DNA from 4 places in the Mesorhizobium huakuii genome. Region 3 is predicted to be linked to each of the others. Evidence: riboswitches for the same ligand, from Rfam matches in the RefSeq annotation. Region 3 holds a riboswitch; each other region holds the start of a gene.
The links. Region 3 has a riboswitch for cobalamin ahead of bluB (5,6-dimethylbenzimidazole synthase). Riboswitches for the same ligand answer to the same signal wherever they lie in the genome.
Positions count from the first base shown of each region.

Region 1 (5,179 bases), 510 kb from region 3:
CCGCTGCAGGCGGCGTGTGTCGCCTTCGTCGCATGCTCGATGGGTTTTCTGGGCGGGCTGGTCGCCTCGGCCATCAAGCGCGACCAGGGCGTCAAGGACTGGGGGCATCTCATCGAAGGCCATGGCGGCATGATGGACCGTACCGACAGCCTGGTCTTCGCGGCCCCGATCTTCTTTCACATCGTGCGCTATTTCTGGACGGTCTGAACCGGCAAGCTCTGGCCTAGCGCGCTCAGAGCCGGTTTCGCACGACCAGCGTGACGACGAAGAAGGCACCGAGCGAGCTGGTGATGATGCCGATGGGCAGTTCCTGCGGCGGCAGCAGGGTTCGCGCCAGAAGGTCGCTGGCCAGCAACAGCACCGCGCCGAACAACGCGCAGCTGGCGATCAGGCGCAGATGCAAGGGACCGGCCAGCGGCCGCGACAGATGCGGGATCATCAATCCGACAAAGCCGATGACACCGGCGACCGAGACGAGAATTGCCGTCGAAAAGGCGGCAACGAGAAACGTCGTCCTGCGCATCCGCGCCACCGGCACGCCAAGGCTTTCTGCGGCACTTTCACCGGCCAGGAAGGCATCCAGCCTGCGGTGGTTCCACAGCCCGTAAACCGCAATAGCGCCGGCTCCCAAGGCGCCCAGCCAGACATTGTCCCAGCGCGCCAGACCGAGCCCGCCCATCGTCCAGAACAGCACCGAATGGGCGGCGCGCTGGTCGCCGGCAAAGACCAGATAGTTGGTCAGGGCGGTGAACAGGAAGGAGACGGCAAGGCCGGCGAGGATCAGCCGTTCCGGCCCCTGCCCCCGCACCCGCGCGACCAGCAGCAGAACGATGCAGGCGGCCAATATGCCGCCGGTGAACGCGGCGACCGGCAAGGTCCAGATGCCGAAACTGTCGCCGAGGACGGTGATGACGGAAACAGCTCCTGCAGCGGCGCCCGACGACAGGCCGAACAGGAAGGGATCGGCGAGATCGTTGCGGGTCACCGTCTGCAGCAAGGCACCTGTTGTGCCGAGGCCGCCGCCGACACAGACCGCCACGATGGTGCGTGGCAGCCTGAGATCGACGACGATCTTGCCGACCGGGCCCGACACCTGGTGCTCGTTCAACCCGACGGCATGGCCAAGCGAGGCGATGACGTCGGTCAGCGGGATCAGCGTCGAACTATACGCGATCGACAGCAGCACGAGGGCGACGGCCGCCACCGCGCCCGCCACTATCGCCAGCCCGAATGCCTTGTGCCCTGAAAGCGCACCGGATTTATGCCCAGGGGCAAGAAGCATCAGAACGCTTCCGGATGCATCGCCTTGGCGATCTTGGCGATCGCCTCGATGTTCGCCGGTCCAGTTGTCAGTTCGGCATAGCGCAGCGCCACAAAGCGCTCGTTCTTGACCGCGTCCGTTTCCTTCATTGCCGGATGCGCCTTCAGGAGCTCAAGCAATTTCTTGTAGCCGCCGCCGTCCTGGTAATCGAGCAGGATGAGGAATTGCGGATTGCGCGACGCCACGGTTTCCCAGTCCGTATTGCCCCAGCTGGTGTCCATGTCGGCCATGATGTTGTCGCCGCCGGCTGCCGTGATCATGGCGCTGGGGATGGCGAATTTTCCGGCGGTGAACGGCTTGTCCTCACCGGAATCATAGAGGAACACCCGCGTCCCCTTGGCGCTGCCGACCTTGGCGGTGATGTCAGCCAATTGCGCCTTCCAGCCGGAGACAAGCTTTTCCGCGTCCGCCTCCTTGCCAAAAATCTTGGCGAGCTTTTCGACGTCGCCATAGAGCAGGTCCATCGAGGCGGCGGGGCGGTTCTTGTCGAGATGGACGCAGCTCTCGGTCAGCACCAGCGTCTTGATGCCGTGCGGGGCTAGCGTGTCGGGCGTCACGTCACCGCCCGGCTTCATGCCATAGTACCAGCCGGCGAAGAAGAAATCGGGTTCGACTGCGACGAGGTTTTCGAGCGTCGGGTATTTGGGCGCCAGTTCCGGGATGGAGCCCTGTTCGGCCTTGAATTCGGCGCCGACCTTGTACCATCCGGTGATGCCGGTCAGGCCGACAATTGACGGCTGCAGCTTCAGCGCGAAGGCCATCTCGGCCATGTTGAGATCATGGATGACGGCGCGCTTGGGCGGCGCATCGAAGGTCAGCGGTTTGCCGCAGCTATCGACGGTGACGGGGAAGGCGAAGGCTGTTGAGGCCAGCAGCGAGAAGACAAGCGACAGAGCGAGACGTTTCACGGATTTTGCTCCTTGGTTGAACAGTGTCGAATGACGGATGGGTTTCGATCAGGAAGGGGGTGCGGCGCGGTTCGGAACATCGAACACCGTCAGTTCGCGGTCCTCGGTCGGATGGCGCAGGCGAAACACGTCGACGCCGAAAATCTCGCGGATCAGTTTCTGGGTCAGCGCCTTGCGCGGCGCGGCCAGCGCATGCAGCCGGGCTTCGTTCATCACCGCGACCCTGGTGGCGAACGGCGCCACCAGAGCCAGATCGTGCAGCACCGCGATCACCGTCATGCCGAAGCCGGCCACGAGTTCGAGCAGCTCGCCACGGGCGCGCGGGTCGAGATGGTTGGTTGGCTCGTCGAGGAACAGCACTTTCGGTTGCTGTGCGATGGCGCGCGCCAGCTGGGCACGCTGGCGTTCGCCGCCTGACAGCGAGCCGATGGCGCGGCCAAGCAGCGGCAACAGGCCGGTCCGGCGAAGCGCGTCGACGACGATGTCGCGTTCCTCGCTCCTGCACCTCAATCCGGCATGCGGAACGCGGCCAAGCTCGACATAGTCGATCACCGCAAGCCGCGGATCGGGCTGGTCGGTCTGGCCGACGACGGCGATGTGCAGGGCCCGTTCGGCGGTCGAGATCCTGTCCAGACGGCGTCCGCCAAGCTTCACCTCGCCCGCACTTGGCCGGAGCATGCCCGACAGCATGCGCAGCAGCGTGGTCTTGCCGGCGCCATTGGGGCCGATGATGGCGAGACGATCGCCTGATGCCACCGACAGGCTGACCGCATGGACCAGATCCCGGCCGTTCGCCGTCGCGCAGAGGTCGCGGGCTTCGAGAAGCGGCATCGTCATCGGCTGTTGCCCGCAAACTTGCCCGGCCCGGGGATACGGGCCAGCGTCTTGCCCGCCAGTCGCGGCGGACGTTGTCCGGAATTGCACCAGCCGTCAGCGAGCGAGGCGTATAGCCTTGCAAATCGCACGAGATCACCGGCGTCGGCCTCGGCGTCGATGGAGCCGAAAAGATAGGAAGCCTTGCCCGGCGCCTGGAAGGCCACCGTCAGCGGCCGCGCGCAGCCCGCCATGCACTCGACGCCTTCGATCGTGAAGCCATGCGCCACGGCGGGCTGATGATGGGCCGAGAGCCGGGAGCGCAAATCGGCGCACAGGCTTTCGCCCGACCTGATGCCGGTCGGGACGTCACGGCAAAGCGTGCACACGATGATGCGATGATCGATGGAGCCGTCCAACTTTCCGTCACTTTCCAAAACTGGCGACGGAAGGATGTTGGCGAGCCGGCCGACAAGACCGACGTCCACGTTTCCTCCCGGCACACCCCGTCCGGTCAACTCAGTGATGGCAGGTCTCCTGGCTCGCGGGTCTCGGCGCAATCCTGCCTTCCCAGCCTTGCCGGCCAGTGGCATTTCGGATCTTGCTCACCGCTTACAGTTGCGGGGGCAGCCACGGTCTCGACCTTTGAGGGTCTCACCGTGTTCCCTTTTCACCCCTTGCCTTTCGGCGCGGGGACCATCACCGGGCAATCGTAGTTTTGCCCCGGACGCATCGCAACGATTCTTTTCGACTGGTCCTGTCACCATCGTGGCACCAGCAGCCTGCGACCTCGTCAGAGAAGGCGCATACAACATCTCCGTCTGTTATGTAATAACAGAACTGTTAAAGACATATCCTCTGCCGCTGTCAATCCCTTGCCACCACCCTTCGAGTGCCGGAGAAGGTTGCGAACGTAGACAGGGCGGGTTCGCGTGAACCCGCCCTGGATCGGATGGTCTACAGGCAGACGGGCTTACTTCCCCGCCAGCTGCTTGGCGTTCTCCGGCGTGATCGCGGTCGTGTCGACGGTGACCGTCGTATCCACCGAAGTAGCGCAATCGAGCAGGATCTTCTTCGACATCTCGATCGCTTCCTTGGCGCCCGTCGGATAGGTGAAGGTCGCCGCCCAGTCGCCCTTGGCCACCGCCTCGATGCCGCCTGCCGGGCCTGGCAAGCCGTCGGTACCGATGATCTTGACCTGCTTGCCTGCGCCCTTGGCGGCAAGCAACGCGCCGGCCGCCATCATGTCGTTCGAGGCGTAGAGCACCTTGATATCGGGATGCGCCTGGAGCATGGCCGAGAAGGCGGTCTGGGCTTTGTCCGGCACCCAGTCGGCGGCCTGCTCGGCCACGACCTGGATCTTGGCATTCTCCTTGACGCCGTCCTTGAAGCCGTTCAGCCGCTCCACTGCCGGCGTCGAGCTCGGCAAGCCTTCCAGCACCGCCGCCTCGCCGCCGTCCGGCAGCAAGGTCTTGGCGGTGTATTTTCCGGCTTCGAGCGCGATCTTGTAATTGTCGCCGCCGATGAAGGCAGTGTAGTCCTTGCCGGGATCGCCGACCGTCTTGCGGTCGAGCTCGATGACAGGGATGCCGGCATCCATGGCGCGCTTCACTGCCGGCGTCAGCGGTGCCGCCTCGAAGGGCGAGATCAGCAGCAGATCGACTTTCTGGGTGATGAAGTTGTCGACCTGCGAGGTCTGCGTGTTGACGTTGCCGGCGCCGTCGGCGATCTGCAGCGTAAAGCCCGGTACTTCCTTGGCCGCCGCCGTCAGCTCGTCATTGACATGCTGGCGGTAGGGCTCGGCATTGTTCGCCTGCGAAAAGCCGATGATGAACTGGCCGTCCTTGGCGCAGGCCTTGACCAACGGTTCGGCAGCCTGGGCGGCTCCCGCAATGCACAGGCCAGCGCCTGCCAGAAGCATGGCGTGAAGCGCGCGCCTCGTTCCTTGTCTTATGGTTTTCATACTCACTCTCCTCCTCGTCGGGCCGGGGGCCAGACCTTGGTTTGACTTCAACTTGCTGCCGCTTTCCTCCTAACGACCCAAACCCTCGCGGCGGCGAACGAGGGATTGAAGCACTGCGGCCAGCACGATGATCGCGGCGGTCGCGAGCAACTGCATGGCGGGCGTGATGTTGTT
Region 1 is NZ_CP050296.1:5,427,281-5,432,459, reverse strand. It holds gene HB778_RS26215 (phosphatidate cytidylyltransferase) at 1-207, shown strand, start outside; gene HB778_RS26210 (FecCD family ABC transporter permease) at 233-1,282, opposite strand; gene HB778_RS26205 (ABC transporter substrate-binding protein) at 1,282-2,229, opposite strand; gene HB778_RS26200 (ABC transporter ATP-binding protein) at 2,278-3,066, opposite strand; gene HB778_RS26195 (DUF1636 family protein) at 3,063-3,530, opposite strand; cobalamin riboswitch at 3,553-3,758, opposite strand; gene HB778_RS26190 (substrate-binding domain-containing protein) at 4,016-5,005, opposite strand; gene HB778_RS26185 (ABC transporter permease) at 5,075-5,179, opposite strand, start outside.
Region 1: another riboswitch for cobalamin. It lies ahead of HB778_RS26195 (DUF1636 family protein); the one in region 3 lies ahead of bluB (5,6-dimethylbenzimidazole synthase).

Region 2 (5,179 bases), 1.5 Mb from region 3:
ACTGTCCGGCGCAGCGAACGGCGCCGGGATTTCCTCCACCATCGGTGCGGCAAAGCTCTCCTGGTGGTATTTCGTCATGTCGAAGCCGGCGGCCTCCAGCATGCCGCGCACGGCGCGCATGAAAGGGTCCGGACCGCAGCAGAAGATTTCGCGTTCGCGGAAATCGGGCGCCAGCAGCGGCAGCCGGATGGCGTCGATGCGGCCCATATGGCCGTACCAGCCCTCGCGGCTCGACCGCTCCTCGATCATGAAGCCGAGCGACAGGCCGGGCATATGACCGCCGAGCAGTTCAAGCTCCTTGCGGAAGATGATCTCTTCGGCGCGCCGGGCGCAATTGACGAAGCCGACATCTGTCCACGGCGCGCAGTCGTTCAGCCAGCGCAGCATCGACATCATCGGCGTCACGCCGGAACCGGCCGAGATGAACAGATATTTGGCCGCCGGGTGGCTGTGCAGAGAAAAGTCGCCATTCGGCCCATAGGCCTTGACGTGCGAACCGGGCTTCAGGTGATCGAACATCCAGCGCGTGCCGATGCTGCCGGCCTGCGCCTTCACCGTCACCGCGATCGAGAACGGCCGCGACGGTGACGACGACAGCGTATAGGTGCGCATCAGCGGCCCGTCCGGCGTCGGCAGTTCCAGCGTCACGAACTGGCCCGGCTTGTAGCGGAACCAGGTCTGGTTGTCGGAGCGGAAGGTGAAGGTCTTGACGTCAGGCGCTTCGTCGCTGACGCCGATCACTTCCAGCACCTGCAGCCTGTCGTTCCAGGGCGCCATCTGGTCGAGATGGCGATAGAGGCCAAGATCCGTCATCGCATTCATCCCTCAACCTCTCAAGCAACGCTGCGCAGCGCCGGCCTGCCGTCGTCGGCAAGGCGCGGGCCGATGAAGCGCGCATACCAGTCGACAAACTGGATCACGCCGCCCTCGTGCAACTCGGAATAGGGGCCGGGCTCATAGGCCGGCGACAGGATGCCGAAGGCGTTCTCCTCGACGATGCGGCGATCCTGGTCGTTGGTCTCGGTCCAGACATGGGTGAGCTCGGCAAGATCGTAGTCGACACCTTCGACCGCATCCTTGTGGACCAGCCATTTGGTCGTCACCGCCGTTTCCGTCGCGCTGATCGGCAGCACGCGGAAGGTGACGGCATGGTCGATGAGGATATGGTTCCAGGTCGTCGGGTAGTGATAGTGCATCAACGTACCGATGCGGTCGGCCGACACGCTGTCGGAGAGGTTCTTCTTCACCGCCCGCTTGCCGGTCATCGTGTAGCTGACCGCGTCGCGCAGCAGCGGCGCCCTTGTGGCGCGGAATTGCCCGGCCGGGTCGATGCGGAACTTGCTCGGCAGGCCGGCCGCCTCGCATTTGGCCCAGTGCGCCAGCATCTCCGGATCGCTGTCGGCGCCTTGCACGCCGGTCACCGTCGGGGCTTCCGGGAAGGTCTTGCACAGTTCCGGGTGATTGCCGGCGCAATGGTAGCACTCGCGGTTGTTTTCCCAGACGAGCTTCCAGTTGCCCTTCTCGACGATCGTGCTCTCGAAGGCGATCTTTGCTTCGCTCAAGCGGTGCGGCTTGAGATAGGGTTCGATCATCGCCCGCATCGGCGCGAAGTCCGCCGCCTCCTTGGCCAGGCAGATGAAGATGTAGCCGGCCACGCTTTCGCAGGCGACCGGCTTCAGGCCGAACTGGCTCTTGTCGAAACCATCTGCCATCTGGCGGGCAAACAGTAACCTTCCGTCCAGCTCATAGGTCCACTGGTGATAGGGACAGACCAGCTTGGCGGCCATACCCTTGTCGGTGTTGCAGACGCGGCTGCCGCGATGGCGGCAGGAATTGTGGAAGGCATTGATCTTGCCCTGCTGATCGCGCACCAGCACGACCGGATAGTCGCCGATCTGCACGGTGATGAAACTGCCGGGCTTCGGCAGTTCGCAATCATGGCCGATGAACAGCCAGTCGCGATACCAGATCAGCTCCATGTCGAGCTTGAAGAAATCGGGATCCGTGTAGAAGGGCTGCTCGAGTGAGAAACCCTCTCTGCGGCTGTTCAAGAGCCTCAGCATATCGTTGCGCGCATCCATGTCCTGTCCTCTTCGTTCAAGGACTGACTATGGTGGTGATTGAGGAAGGATCGACCGCACGCCGGCTCGCGCCGGATATGCAGCATCCGCCTCTTGACCGCCCACCGCGATCAGTCGAGTTCAACTATCTCGGGCTGGTTTCCGGGCTCTGGAGTGTCCTTGCGGACGGTCGCGACACCTTCCCAGGCTTTCGCCCAGTGGTCTCCCGTTGCGACTTGAACTCCACCACCGTTGCGGGGGCAGCGCCGGACTTTGACCGGCTTCCCAATTCTCCGCCCCGTCGTCACGAAGCGGCACCTGAGATGGCCTGATCTAATCACGACAGCGGATGCGACATCGGCATGAAAGCGACATCGCATCCATGTGGCGCGACACGCATGCGAAACGATCGGGTCAAGGCGGCAGTCACGAAAATCGTCGCGGTCACGGCTGTACCTGCTGTCAGAATCGACCCGGAACGGGCGCTAAAAAGGTTAACGGTATCGAAAAGTAACTATTAGCAGATTCTAAAATCGAACCGAACGGTTCGTTTCTGTTGACGGTGCGTGCAGGACGGTGTGAACGCTGAGGCTCCGATACAGTTGGTGATCGCAGCGCTGGTTTGCCTAACAGTTTGATATCAAAAACAAAAATATATGGCCAGGAAGGCCTTGGCACAATTTCAAGTGGTGGATTCTTGGTCCACACGGAACAACTTCGTGATTGGAAACGGCTGGCTGGCTTTCCCACATCGGGGCTGTCCGAACGACGCGATTTTAATCCCAAGACACGCCGCTAGACGGACAGAAAAATACTGGAGTGCCCAAAATGAAAAAGATTGTTCTCACTGCCGCTGCCCTTCTGGCCATTTCCGGCAGCGCCTTCGCTGGTAGCGACCACTATGGTTCGAATGCCGCTGCAGCCGCGGCTGTCGACAGCCAGCACACCGCTTCGACCAAGAAGTCGGAACCGGCTGCTCAGGCGCCTGTTCAGGGTGCTGACCGCAACCTCTTCGGCAACAACTAACAGCCGATCCCGGCCAATGGCGGGTTTTTCGCCCGCCGCTCCGGCCGACCTCAAGAAATTCAGGAGACCTAACATGAACAAGTTCATCATTGCTGCCGCCGCCGTTCTGGCCATCTCCGGCAGCGCTTTCGCCGGCAGCGACAACTATGGCTCCACCGGCGCCAACCAGGCTGCCGCTGCTTCGAACGACAGTTCGTACACCGCTTCGATCAAGAAGTCGGCTCCGGCCACTCAGGCGCCTGCTCAGCAGGGCGCTGACCGCAACCTTTTCGGCAACAACTAACAACCGGTTCGCAGCGGGACGGCGGGCATACCCGCTGTCCCGGCGAAATCCAGAAATTCAGGAGACTTGAAATGAAGAAGATCATCCTTGCCGCCGCCGCCGTTCTGGCCATCTCCGGCAGTGCCTTCGCCGGCAGTGACAATTATGGCTCCAATGCCGCCAACCAGCCTGCGGCGACCTCGGTTGACAACTCGCGTACGGCTTCGATCCGCGGCAACGGCTCGCCCGTCTACAAGCTGCTCAATTCGTCGGGCGACGCGCAGAAGTCCGCGCCTCAGGGCAGCGACCGGAACCTCTTCGGCAACCACTAACAGCCGAAGCTAATTTTCCAAAAAGAGCGGCGGGCCTGGCCCGCCGCTCTTTTTTCGATCCGAAGCCTCAGGCCGCCTTTGCTTCCGGCTTTTGCAGCGCGAAGGAATGTCCGTCCGCATCGAAGATATGCAGGTCCTCGGCATTGGCGCTCAGCCGCAATGTCGAACCGCGCTTGACCTCGACATTGCCGGGCAGCTTGGTCACCAGCGGCAGGTCGGCACGGCCGATGTCGACATAGACCAGCTGGACCTCGCCGAGCTGCTCGACATAGTCGACCGTTCCCTCGAACAGATAGTCCGCGCCGGTGGCGACCATGAGGTCTTCCGGCCGCACGCCGAAGCTTACCGCCGCACCCTTCGCCGAGGCTGGCGTCGAGATCGGCACGGTCGCCTTGCGCCCGCCGACATGGCTGACGACAGTCGGGTTTCCGGTCTTGTCGATGGTCGCCGGCAGGATGTTCATGGCCGGCGAGCCGATGAACTGGGCAACGAACAGATTGCCGGGCTTCTTGTAGAGGTCCATCGGCGTGCCGACCTGTTCGATATGGCCGTCCTTAAGCACCACGATGCGGTCGGCCAGAGTCATTGCCTCGACCTGGTCGTGGGTGACGTAGATCATGGTCGTGGCGGGCATCGATTCCTTCAGCTTGGCGATCTCGATGCGGGTGGCAACGCGCAGGGCGGCGTCAAGGTTCGACAGCGGCTCGTCGAACAGGAACACTTTCGGATTGCGCACGATGGCGCGGCCGATGGCGACGCGCTGGCGCTGCCCGCCCGACATCGCCTTGGGCAGCCGGTCGAGATATTTGGTCAATTGCAGGATTTCCGCCGCCTGGCGCACACGCCGGTCGATCTCGGCCTTGTTCTCCTTGCCGATCTTCATCGAGAACGCCATGTTGTCGTAGACCGTCATGTGCGGATAGAGCGCATAGGACTGGAACACCATGGCGATGCCGCGCTTGGACGGCGGCACGTCGTTGACGACCTCACCGGCGATCTTGAGTTCGCCGGAGGTGATTTCCTCGAGCCCGGCGATCGACCGCAGCAAGGTCGACTTGCCGCAGCCCGACGGGCCGACGAAGACGATGAACTCGCCCGATTTGATATCGAGGTCGATGCCGTGGAGAATGTGCAGGTTGCCGTAGGATTTCTTCACTTGTCTCAGATTGACATCGGCCATTGGTTTCCTCCCAGTGATGTCTCAAAAACTCAGTCGATCCGTCCGAACCAGGCGCCGTAACCGCCGAGCTCGACCGAACCGGTGCTTGCCTGCCCGGAAAACCCGTGTCCCGGCAAAGGTTGCAGGGATCGGTTGCCAAGGTCAACCTTGGCCGGCTTGGCACCGAGGTTGAAGACACAGACGACCTGCTCATTGCCGGCGCGGCGCGTGAAGGCGACGGTGTCGCCCTCGCTTTCGATGAAGGTGATGTCGCCCTTGGCCAGAGCCGGATGGGCGCGGCGGAAGGTCAGGAAGCGCCGATAGTGCTCGAGCAGCGAAG
Region 2 is NZ_CP050296.1:3,450,310-3,455,488, forward strand. It holds gene HB778_RS17150 (hybrid-cluster NAD(P)-dependent oxidoreductase) at 1-813, opposite strand, end outside; gene HB778_RS17155 (aromatic ring-hydroxylating oxygenase subunit alpha) at 834-2,081, opposite strand; cobalamin riboswitch at 2,197-2,397, opposite strand; gene HB778_RS17160 (DUF680 domain-containing protein) at 2,889-3,086, shown strand; gene HB778_RS17165 (DUF680 domain-containing protein) at 3,160-3,369, shown strand; gene HB778_RS17170 (DUF680 domain-containing protein) at 3,441-3,680, shown strand; gene HB778_RS17175 (ABC transporter ATP-binding protein) at 3,748-4,860, opposite strand; gene HB778_RS17180 (alpha-glucosidase family protein) at 4,890-5,179, opposite strand, start outside.
Region 2: another riboswitch for cobalamin. It lies ahead of HB778_RS17155 (aromatic ring-hydroxylating oxygenase subunit alpha); the one in region 3 lies ahead of bluB (5,6-dimethylbenzimidazole synthase).

Region 3 (5,179 bases):
TTCGAACAGTGTGCCGCCGGTGACATAGCCGCGTGCATGCTCGACCGCGCGGGTGATCGCGCGATCGGCGCGCTTGCCGAGATAGGACGTCAACTTCTTGCCGAAGTCGCGCAGGCCGGCATAGGCCTTGCCCGAGGCCAGCCGCGCCAGATAGGCGCTCATGGCGCCGGTCGGCGGCGCAATCGACATGTCGTTGTCGTTGAGGATGACGATGAGCCGGGCGTCGAGCGCGCCAGCATTGTTCATCGCCTCATAGGCCATGCCGGCCGACATGGCGCCGTCGCCGATGACGGCGATGACATTGTTGCGGCCGCCGGAGAGGTCGCGGGCGGCGGCCATGCCGAGACCGGCCGAGATCGATGTCGAGGAGTGGGCGGCGCCGAAGGGATCGTACTCGCTCTCGGCACGGCGGGTGAAGCCGGACAGGCCACCTTCCTGACGTAGCGTGCGGATGCGGTCACGCCGGCCGGTCAGGATCTTGTGCGGATAGGCCTGGTGGCCGACATCCCAGATCAGCCGGTCATCCGGCGTGTTGAAGACGTAATGCAGCGCCACCGTCAGTTCGACGACGCCAAGGCCAGCGCCAAGATGGCCGCCGGTGCGCGACACCGCGTCGACCAGTTCGAGGCGAAGCTCGGAAGCCAGTTGCGGCAGCTCGCTCTCGTCAAGCGCGCGCAAATCCGCCGGAATGCGGACCTTGTCGAGAAGCGGCGTATGCGGCGTTGCGTTCACGGGTGCTCAGGCTTTCTGTTCAACGGCGGGATAGGCCGCCGGCCTGCGAAAGTAAATGCGTGTCAGTGACGCGGGCCTGCTCCCAAAAGGACAGTGCGTCGAAACAGTCTATGCCCGCGCTTCCAAGTCCTTGTTTTCATGCATATCGTGGCCCCGAAACCGGGCCGCTTTTGGGCGATATTCATTAGTTTTCCGGCAGCGGAATAAACTCTTCCTCATCTCCAGGAACGATATCGAAGCGGCCCGTCTTCCATTCTTGTTTGGCCTGTTCGATGCGCTCCTTGGACGAGGAGACGAAATTCCACCAGATGTAGCGCTTCGAGCCGAGCGAGGCGCCGCCGAACAGCATGAAATGCGCGCCGCTTTGCGACGATATGATGATCTCGTCACCGGGCCGGAACACCAGCAGTCGCTCGGCCGGAAAGACGTCGCCTGAAATCGAAACCTCGCCTTCCAGTGTGTAGATGGCGCGTTCTTCGGCATCGGCCGGGATTTTCACGCTGGCGCCAGGCGTCAGCCTGAGATCGGCATAGAGCGTCTCGGTATCGGCCCGCACCGGGGAGCGCAGCCCCTGGAAATCGCCGATGACGATGCGGCCGCGGACGCCTTCGGCGTCGATTTCAGGGAGCCGCAAGGCCGCGGTGTTCTCGAACACCGGCGCCACTTCCTCCTTGCCGTCGGGCAGCGCCAGCCATGTCTGCAGGCCGGAGATCGACATCGGCGCGCCGCGCAACTCCTCGGGCGTGCGTTCGGAGTGGACGATGCCGCGGCCGGCGGTCATCAGGTTAACGTCGCCGGGCTGGATCACCATTTCCGTGCCGAGCGAATCGCGATGCCTGATCTTGCCGTCGAACAGATAGGTCACCGTCGACAGGCCGATATGCGGATGCGGACGGACATCCATCGCCTGGCCACCGCGCAGGATCGCCGGGCCCATCCGATCGAAAAAGATGAAGGGCCCGACCAGCCGCCTCTTGGCGGTCGGCAAAGCGCGACGGACCTCGAAGCCGCCAATGTCCTTGGCGTTCGGGATGACCATCAGCTCGATCTGGTCGCTGGCGAAGGCGTCGCCGGCTTCAGGGTCTTTCCCGGGAAAGAAGCTCATGGACTCTCCTTGTCAGCGGTCGTGGACCGCTTTGGCAGCGTCAGGCAAAGCGGATCGCCGCCTTTGCCCGCAGTTTGGCCGCCACCTCTTCGCGATTGCGCGGATGCTGATGGGTTTCGAGTGAATCGAGAAGTTCGCGCGCCGATGCCGCGATGGCCTCGACGGCGTGGTCGAACGCATGCTGGTTCTGTTTCGACGGGCGTGTCGTTCCGCTCAGCTTGCGGACGAACTGAAGGGCCGCGTCGCGCACTTCGTCATTGGTTGCCGGCGGATCAAAATTGAACAGGGTCTTGATGTTTCTGCACATCGCTTCCGTATCTCCTCTTGTCCAAGGCGCCATATCAACGGCGACGAACTCTATCCTCAAACACGATGATGTCCAAAACTCGGTGAACGGCTTGCGCCTCATTCCGCGTCGAGCGGCTCGGTTCCGACCGGCTTGCCGTCGCGCGACAGCCTGATCTTCTCGACCTTGTCCTCGGCGGCCTTCAGCAGCCGATCGCAATGCGCCTTCAGCGCCTCGCCGCGCTCATAGATCTTGATCGACTGGTCGAGCGGCACGTCGCCACGCTCCAGATCATCGACGATCTTTTCCAGTGCGTCGAGTGCCTGCTCGAAGCTCATCGCCTTGACGTCTTCGTTGGTCTCAGCAGCCATCATTCATCCTTTCATCAGTCGCCCGACATGGGCGGCGACCGAAAATGCCAGTCCCTGCAGATCGTAGCCGCCCTCGAGCAGGCTGACGAGCCGGTTGCCGCTGTGGCGCGCGGCGCGCTGCATCAGCTGGCCTGTCGCCCAGTCGAAATCATCCTCGGTCAGATTGATCTCGGCCAGCGGGTCGCGGTGATGCGCGTCGAAACCAGCCGAAATGATGATCAAATCGGGCGCGAAATTGTCGAGCGCCGGCAGCACCCGGGACAGGAAGGCATCGCGAAACACCTCGCCGCCGGTCTGTGGCGCCAGAGGCGCGTTGACGATGTTGCCGGCGCCGGTCTCGTTCTTCGCGCCGGTGCCGGGATAGAGCGGCATCTGGTGCGTCGAGCAATAGAGCACTGAAGGATCGTCCCAGAAAATATCCTGCGTGCCGTTGCCGTGATGGACATCCCAATCGACGACGGCAACGCGCTCGGCGCCATGCTTCTTCTGCGCGTAGCGGGCCGCAATCGCCGCCGTGTTGAAGAAGCAGAAGCCCATCGCGGTGCTCTTTTCGGCATGGTGGCCGGGCGGGCGGGCGGCGACGAAGACATTGTCGGCGCGGCCGGCAAAGACGTCGTCGACGGCAGCGTTGGCGGCGCCGATCGCGGTGATCACCGCCTGCCAGCTCTTTGGGCTCGCGGTGGTGTCGGCATCGATACGGGCAAGGCCCTCTTCGGGAATGGCGGCGCGCACGCGGGCGACGAAATCGGCGGGATGCGCGTAGAGGATGGTCGCTTCATCGCCCTCCGGCGCCTTGACGCGATCAAGCGCAGCAAAGGTCTCGTCATCGAGCACGCGCTCGATGGCGCGCAAGCGGTCCGGCCGCTCGGGGTGACCGGGCGGGGTGATGTGTTCGAGGAAGATCGGATGGGTGTAGAGACGGGTTGTCATGCTCCCTATCTAGTGCCCCGGCGCTGCGATGGCCATGCATTGCGGCTCGATCGCTGGGGAAAATCACGCCTGCGTCCATTGGCGTCGCTGCGGGGATTGGCGCCGCGGCGGCTTCGGCGTAAGGTCGCCGCCACTGCCTGGTGCTCGCCGCAAGCGGGAGAATCGGGAACACGGTTGAATTCCGTGGCGTGCCCAACGCTGTGAGGGGGACCGCGCCGGTAAATGCCACTGTCGATGACGGGAAGGCACCGGACGCGGGTTGATCCCAAGCCAGAAGACCGGCCTGGCAGGCATCGTCATCCGCATGGTCAGGCGGGTGACATCAGAGTGACGTGCGTCCAGTTGGACGCACAAAGTACGCTCTGACGATGTGAAACCATAGCAATCGCAAGGGGACAAGCGATGCCGGAAGATATGACCGCTCCTATGGGCGACGGATTTGACCAAAGGGCGCGCGACGCGGTCTATCGCGCGATGTTCACGCGGCGCGATGTGCGCAGCCATTTCCTGCCCACAGGGCTCGACGACGAGGTGCTGGCACGGCTGCTGCTTGCCGCGCACCATGCGCCATCGGTCGGCTTCATGCAGCCGTGGAATTTCATTGTCATCCGCGATGCCGCGCGACGGGCTGATGTGCGCGACCTGTTCCTGGCCGCGCGCGAACAGGAACTGCCTGAAATCGAGGAAGAACGGCAGGCGCTCTACCGCAAGCTCAAGCTGGAAGGCATCTGCGAAAGCGCCCTCAACATCTGCATCACCTGCGACCGCCGGCGCTCGCAGGGTTCGCCGCTGGGGCGCTGGCACAATCCGGAGATGGATCTCTACAGCACGGTCTGCGCGGTGCAGAATTTCTGGTTGGCAGCGCGCGCCGAAGGCATCGGCGTCGGTTGGGTTAGCATCATTGAACCGCAAGCGCTGAAAAGCCTGCTGTCCATTCCCGAGCATGTAACGCCGATCGCCTATCTCTGCGTTGGCCGGGTTTCCGAGTTCGCACCGAAACCGGACCTTGAAACGCATGGCTGGGGTCGGCGCCTGCCGCTGCCCGAACTGATCATGAGCGAGACCTTTTGCGGGCAAGGCGAGGCACCGCTCAAGTTAGCTGTGGCGCACCTCAACACCGTCGCCTGCGCGCCCGCCGATCAGCGCGTTGCGCCGGCCGTGCCCCAGCGCGAGCCGCCGAAGGAGGCCAGCGCCTTGTCCTTCAATTCCCGGAATTTCGACGACGCCTCGGCCAGCCTGATGTCCCAGGCCGGATCAGGCACCTGGCCGGCGATGGTCTTGAAATAGACCTGCATCAGGCAAGCGATGGCGAAGGGCTCGATAAAGGCCGCCTTGAAGGCCCAGGCGAAGACGATAGCGAGCACGAAGGCCCAGCCGGCGAGTTGGCCGGGCATCATGAATAAAATGGCTGCGGCCGGAGCCAGCATCAGCAGGAAGATGACGAAGGAAACGCCCCACATGATGACCGCCAGCCAGACGGCGTTCTTGACCATGGTCTTGCCGTTCTGGGCATAGAGCACCACGCCCTGACGCGCCGTTTCGAAGGGCGAGGACGAATTGATGCGGATGTTGTAGCCGAGGATGATCTCGTCGACATAGGTCAGCGACAGGCGAATCACCGTGTTGATGAAGGAAACAAGGCCGCTCAGGCCCGGAATGGGCAGGAAAGCGGCGATCCCGCCGAGCAGGCCGGTGATGGCGCGAATGGCGCCCTTGACCAGCTGGTCGACGACGAAAAGGATGTTGGCCTCGGCG
Region 3 is NZ_CP050296.1:4,913,713-4,918,891, reverse strand. It holds gene dxs (1-deoxy-D-xylulose-5-phosphate synthase) at 1-732, opposite strand, end outside; gene HB778_RS23650 (pirin family protein) at 917-1,837, opposite strand; gene HB778_RS23645 (DUF2277 domain-containing protein) at 1,878-2,144, opposite strand; gene HB778_RS23640 (exodeoxyribonuclease VII small subunit) at 2,243-2,494, opposite strand; gene HB778_RS23635 (histone deacetylase family protein) at 2,498-3,424, opposite strand; cobalamin riboswitch at 3,546-3,725, shown strand; partial or broken gene bluB (5,6-dimethylbenzimidazole synthase) at 3,827-4,408, shown strand; gene HB778_RS23625 (hypothetical protein) at 4,564-5,179, opposite strand, start outside.

Region 4 (5,179 bases), 2.3 Mb from region 3:
CGGTGTTCGCGCTGGCGCTATTGGCGCTGTTCTGGACCTATCGGCTTGGCGACAACCCTTCGATCCGGCCCGGCAAGACACGGCCGGCCAATCCGCTCGCCAATATCGGCCGCTTCGTCGCGCAGCCCAGATTGAGGCTTGCCTGGCTGATCGCCTTCGGCCGCTCCTGTTTCTGGACGACGTTCTTCGTCTATGGGCCGCTGTTCATGGTGATCACCGGCGAGGGCAAGCTGGCCGGCGGTCTTCTGGTTTCGGCCGGCAACGCGCTGTTGTTCATGGCGATCTTCTGGGGCAAGGCCGGACAACGCTTTGGCGGCCGGCGCACCATGACATTTGCCTATTTCGCCATGTCGGCAATGCTTCTGGCGGCGGGTGCTGTCGGGGAGAGCGTGCCGCTGCTCACCGGCACTTTCCTGCTGTGTGGCGCCTTCTTCACCATCGCGCTCGATGCGCTGGGTTCGACCGCCTTCATGCGCTCGGTGCGCTCCTATGAGCGGGCGCAGATGGCGGCAGTCTACCGCACCTATCTCGACTTTTCCGAGCTGACGCCGCCGCTGGTCTATTCGGTGGTGCTGGCCTTCTTTGGACTGGGCTCGGTGTTCGTCACGCTCGGGCTGCTGGCGGCGGTTTGCGGGTTTGTCACGTGGCGCTACCTGCCGAAGTCCCTGTGAGGATCAGGCAGAAAGCGCCGCGTGCTGCTCGCGCACCCAGTTGTGGAAGCGGTGCAAGTCGTACTCTTCGGGCATCAGCACGCCGGCGGTGTGACGCATCGAACGCAGGCCCCTCTGGTTGACCTCGCAGATCGCCGCATCCTCTTCCAGCACCTGCGTGCCAAAGGCGACGATGTTGTCGATGTCGGTCGTGGCCAGGGCCTCGGGGGTAAACAGCCATTCGGCGACAAGTTCGGTTTGCTCCGGGCCGAGCGGCACAAGGCGCACGGTCCTGACATAGTCGACATGACCGACGATGAACATCGAGGGCAGGCTGGTGGCGTAGGTCTGGCCGGCGGCGCGTTCGGCTGGCGTCAGGCCTGAGAAGACCGGCCCATGCGTCTTGCCGTCGCGCGACCAGGTCTCGGCCCCGGCGCGCAGGCCGCCGGAAAATTCCGGCGCGTCATTGTCGGCATGGCGCGTCCATTCGGGGTCATCGTGCCGGCTCATCAGGCGCGGCCGTAGATCGGCACCAGCCGTGACAGGTCCTTGTGCACGCCCGGACAGTGCAGGCACTCGTTGAAGTTTTCCCAAAAAATCTTCCAGTTGCAGTGCATCACCTTGCGCAGCACATGGCCTGAGACCAGCGTTTCCAGCGGCCAGTTGCCGAGATTGCCGGAGGCCGGGTCGAAGGAGGCCTGCGCGGAGCCCGCCGCATCCTCCTGCAGATTGATGAAGACGAAACCACGCCACACCGAGAGCGCGACGCGGTAGAGCGGATGGTCGGCCTTGTCGAAACCATCAGGCAACGATTTCGACGGCACGCGCACGAGGTCGCCGCGCAGCGAATAGGACCAGGCGTGGTAGGGGCACGTGATCAGCCGCGCCTTCAGCCGGCCCTCGCTCTCCTGGCAAAGCTGCGAGCCGCGATGCCGGCAGGTGTTGTGGAAGGCGCGCAGCGCGCCGGTGTCGTCGCGCAGCACGATGATGTCCTGCGTGCCGATGCGGAATCGGCGGAAGGCAAGCGGCTGGGCGAGATCGGCCTCGCGGCAGACGAGCAGCCAGTTTTTGTACCAGATGGCATCGAGATCCCGCTGATAGGCTGCTTCATCCCAATAGGCCGATGAAGGCAGCGTCGGTTCGGCCTGGGTCAGGCCGTTGTAGGGGGCGCGCTCGCTGGCAATGGGCTGCATGGCTGGCTTCCAGTGAAGATGCCAGCCGACACCCGGCCAGGAGAATTGTCAATTGTCGCGCCTCGCGACGGCATGGCGCAATCGCGCTGTTTGCCGGCGGAATTTGGTTTGCCGCGTGTCGTGATTTTCCCTATAGTCATGCAGTCGTCGGTTCCGTTTTGGAGCCAAGAGGGAATGCGGTGCGGGCGAAATTCTTGCCCAATGCCGTGGCTGCCCCCGCAACTGTGTGCGGTAGTCCTCTCCATATGCCACTGAAGATTCGTCTTCGGGAAGGTGGAGAAGGGCGCTGATCCGCGAGCCAGGAGACCTGCCGACGACGGCAAAACTGACAGGCCCTCGGGTGGAGGGTGAAAGGACAAGATATGAATACCGCTTCCGTCTCCCTCGGCGCCTCCGTCTCCTCGCAGTCGCGCTTCATGCAGCTGGCGCTCGCCGCGCTGCTCGGCATTTTCGTGATGGGCTTTGTCGGCTTTTCGCATATCGATGCGGTCCACAATGCGGCTCACGACTATCGCCATTCGATGGCGTTTCCCTGCCACTGACCAGGATCTGACATCATGAACCTGTTTCGCAACGTCGTGTTCATCGCGGCGATCGCAGGGCTCGTGGCCGGCGTCATCCTCGCCTGCATGCAGGCCTATGCCACTGTGCCGCTGATCCTGAAGGCGGAAGTCTACGAACAGGCCGGCGGCGGCCATAAGCACGACCATGCCGCGGCCCCGGCCGCGGCGGATACCACTGCCATGAGTACGGCCGCCCCGGCGGGGAATGCCATGAGCACTGCGGCGCCGGCCCCGGCTGAAGTGACTGCTCCGGCGAAAGACGAGGGTTGGGCGCCGGCAGACGGTTTCGAGCGTTTCGCCTTCAGCGTGCTTGCCAATATCGTCACCGGCATCGGCTTCGCGCTGATCCTGGTCGCGGTTTCGGAATTCGCCGGCGGCATCGGCAATTGGCGCCAGGGCGTATTCTGGGGCCTGGCCGGCTTTGCCGTGTTCACGCTGGCGCCTGGTCTCGGCCTACCGCCGGAACTGCCGGCCATGCCGGCGGCCGATCTCTTGCCGCGCCAGATCTGGTGGTGGGCAACGGTGGCGGCAACCGCGGCTGGTCTCGGCCTGATCGCGTTCCGCAAGTCACTGCCGCTCGCCATCCTTGCCGTGGCGCTGATCGTTGCCCCGCACATCGTCGGCGCGCCACAGCCCGACAGCTTCGAGACGGCGATTCCGGAAGGGTTGCATCACCAGTTCGTGGTGGCGGTGACGGTGACCAACCTGGTGTTCTGGCTGGTGCTCGGCGCCGTCGTCGGCGTGGTGCGCGGACGCTTCACCGGCACCGCGACCAGCCTGCGCGACAGCTTTGCCTGATCGCAACAAGCTGACGTTCATCATCGGCGGCGCGCGCTCCGGCAAGAGCGCGCATGCCGAAACCCTGGCGACGGCGTTGCCGTCACCATGGGCCTATATCGCCACGGCTGAGGCCTACGACAGCGAAATGCGCGAGCGCATCGCGCTGCACCGCTCGCGGCGCGGCGAGGGCTGGATGACTATCGACGCACCGCTCGATCTCGCCGGCGCGCTCGAGGCCTTGCCCGACAACCAGCCGGTGCTGGTCGACTGCCTGACACTGTGGCTGACCAATCACATGCTGGCCGATCACGACGTTGGAGCCGAATGCCGGCGGCTGGCGGATGTGCTGTCACGGCCACGCGGGCCCTGGTTCGTGGTGTCCAACGAAGTCGGGCAAGGCATCGTGCCGGACAATGCCTTGGCGCGCCGTTTTCGCGATGATGCCGGAAGGCTCAACCAGCAGGTCGCGGCGATTGCCGATACGGTGCTGCTGATGGTGGCGGGGCTGCCGCTCAAGGTGAAATGACATGACCGACATCGACAATAAGGACGAGGAGCGCCACCGCGCCAAGATGGCCAAGCGCAAGGCGGTGCAGGACGCCGAGGTGGCCAGCAAGACGGTCGAGAAGGGGCTGCTCATTGTCAACACCGGCCCGGGTAAGGGCAAGACCACGGCCGCCTTCGGCCTGGCGCTCAGAATGCTCGGCTATGGCAAGCGCGTCGGCGTCGTCCAGTTCATCAAGGGCAAGTGGCACACCGGCGAGAAGGATGCGTTTGCTGCCTTCGGCGACCGCGTCGTCTGGCATGCAATGGGCGAGGGTTTTACCTGGGAGACGCAGGATCTGAAGCGCGACATCGCGGCGGCCGAGGCTGCCTGGGCCAAGGCGCTGGAGTTGATCGCCGATCCGTCGATCAGCCTAGTCGTGCTCGACGAGCTCAACATCGCGCTGCGCTACGACTATCTCGATCTCGAAAAGGTGGTTGCGGCGCTGAAAGCGCGGCGCGAAGGCCTGCATGTCGTCGTCACCGGCCGCAACGCCAAGCCGGCGCTGGTCGAGGCCGCTGATCTGGTCACCGAGATGGGCGTGACCAAGCACCATTTTTCGGCGGGCGTGAAAGCGCAGCAGGGGATCGAGTTTTGAGATCTGTTGTCCCCTTTGTGGGTAAGCGTTCAAGTCAGGTCGCCAAACGCTCCCAGCGGGGCTCCCTTCCTTTCCCTCCGGAGGGGGAAGGTGGCGCTGCGAAGCAGCGACGGATTGGGGGAAGGCGGTTATCGAACGCGCGGTCTCAGACAGGCAAGCGCGACCCGGCGGGTGCGAAAACGCGACTGCCGAGCTGGTCGACCCCCACTCCGTCTCGGCTTCGCCGAGCCACCTCTCCCCCGATCGACGGGGGAGAGGAAAGGCGCGAACCTGTTGTAGCCCGGCTCCCATCCTCCCCTTCGAGAGCGAACTCACGAGGGGTGAGGTTAGGCCAGAATAACGACGACCGAGACCACCGCGAACAGCACGATAAGCAGATAATCGGCGACGTGGTAGAGTTTCAGTGCTTGCCTGATGTCGTCGCTATCGACGTCGCGGCGGCCGCCTTCGCCCATAAAGACATCGTCGACCACGATGCCGCCATAGCTGCGTGGCCCGGCAAGTGCCAGGCCAAGCGCGCCGGCCATGGCCGCTTCCGGCCAGCCGGCATTGGGCGAGCGGTGTTTTTTCGCATCGCGCCGCACCGCCTGCCATGAACTGCTGGCGTCGGCTCCCTTGACCAGGAAAGCCGCCAGCACGATCAGCAGCGCCGTCAGCCTTGATGCCGGCAGGTTGATCCAGTCGTCGAAGCGCGCCGCCGCCCAGCCGAAGGCCTCATGGCGCGGGGTGCGGTGGCCGATCATCGAATCGGCGGTGTTGGCGGCCTTGTAGGCAGCGCCGCCGGCCAATCCGCCGACACCGGTCCAGAAGGCAGGGGCGACGATGCCGTCGGAAAAATTCTCGGCCAAGCT
Region 4 is NZ_CP050296.1:43,927-49,105, reverse strand. It holds gene HB778_RS00230 (MFS transporter) at 1-671, shown strand, start outside; gene HB778_RS42700 (SRPBCC family protein) at 675-1,160, opposite strand; gene HB778_RS42695 (aromatic ring-hydroxylating oxygenase subunit alpha) at 1,160-1,843, opposite strand; cobalamin riboswitch at 1,975-2,172, shown strand; gene HB778_RS00220 (CbtB domain-containing protein) at 2,206-2,385, shown strand; gene HB778_RS00215 (CbtA family protein) at 2,401-3,204, shown strand; gene cobU (bifunctional adenosylcobinamide kinase/adenosylcobinamide-phosphate guanylyltransferase) at 3,197-3,712, shown strand; gene cobO (cob(I)yrinic acid a,c-diamide adenosyltransferase) at 3,714-4,328, shown strand; gene cbiB (adenosylcobinamide-phosphate synthase CbiB) at 4,655-5,179, opposite strand, start outside.
Region 4: another riboswitch for cobalamin. It lies ahead of HB778_RS00220 (CbtB domain-containing protein); the one in region 3 lies ahead of bluB (5,6-dimethylbenzimidazole synthase).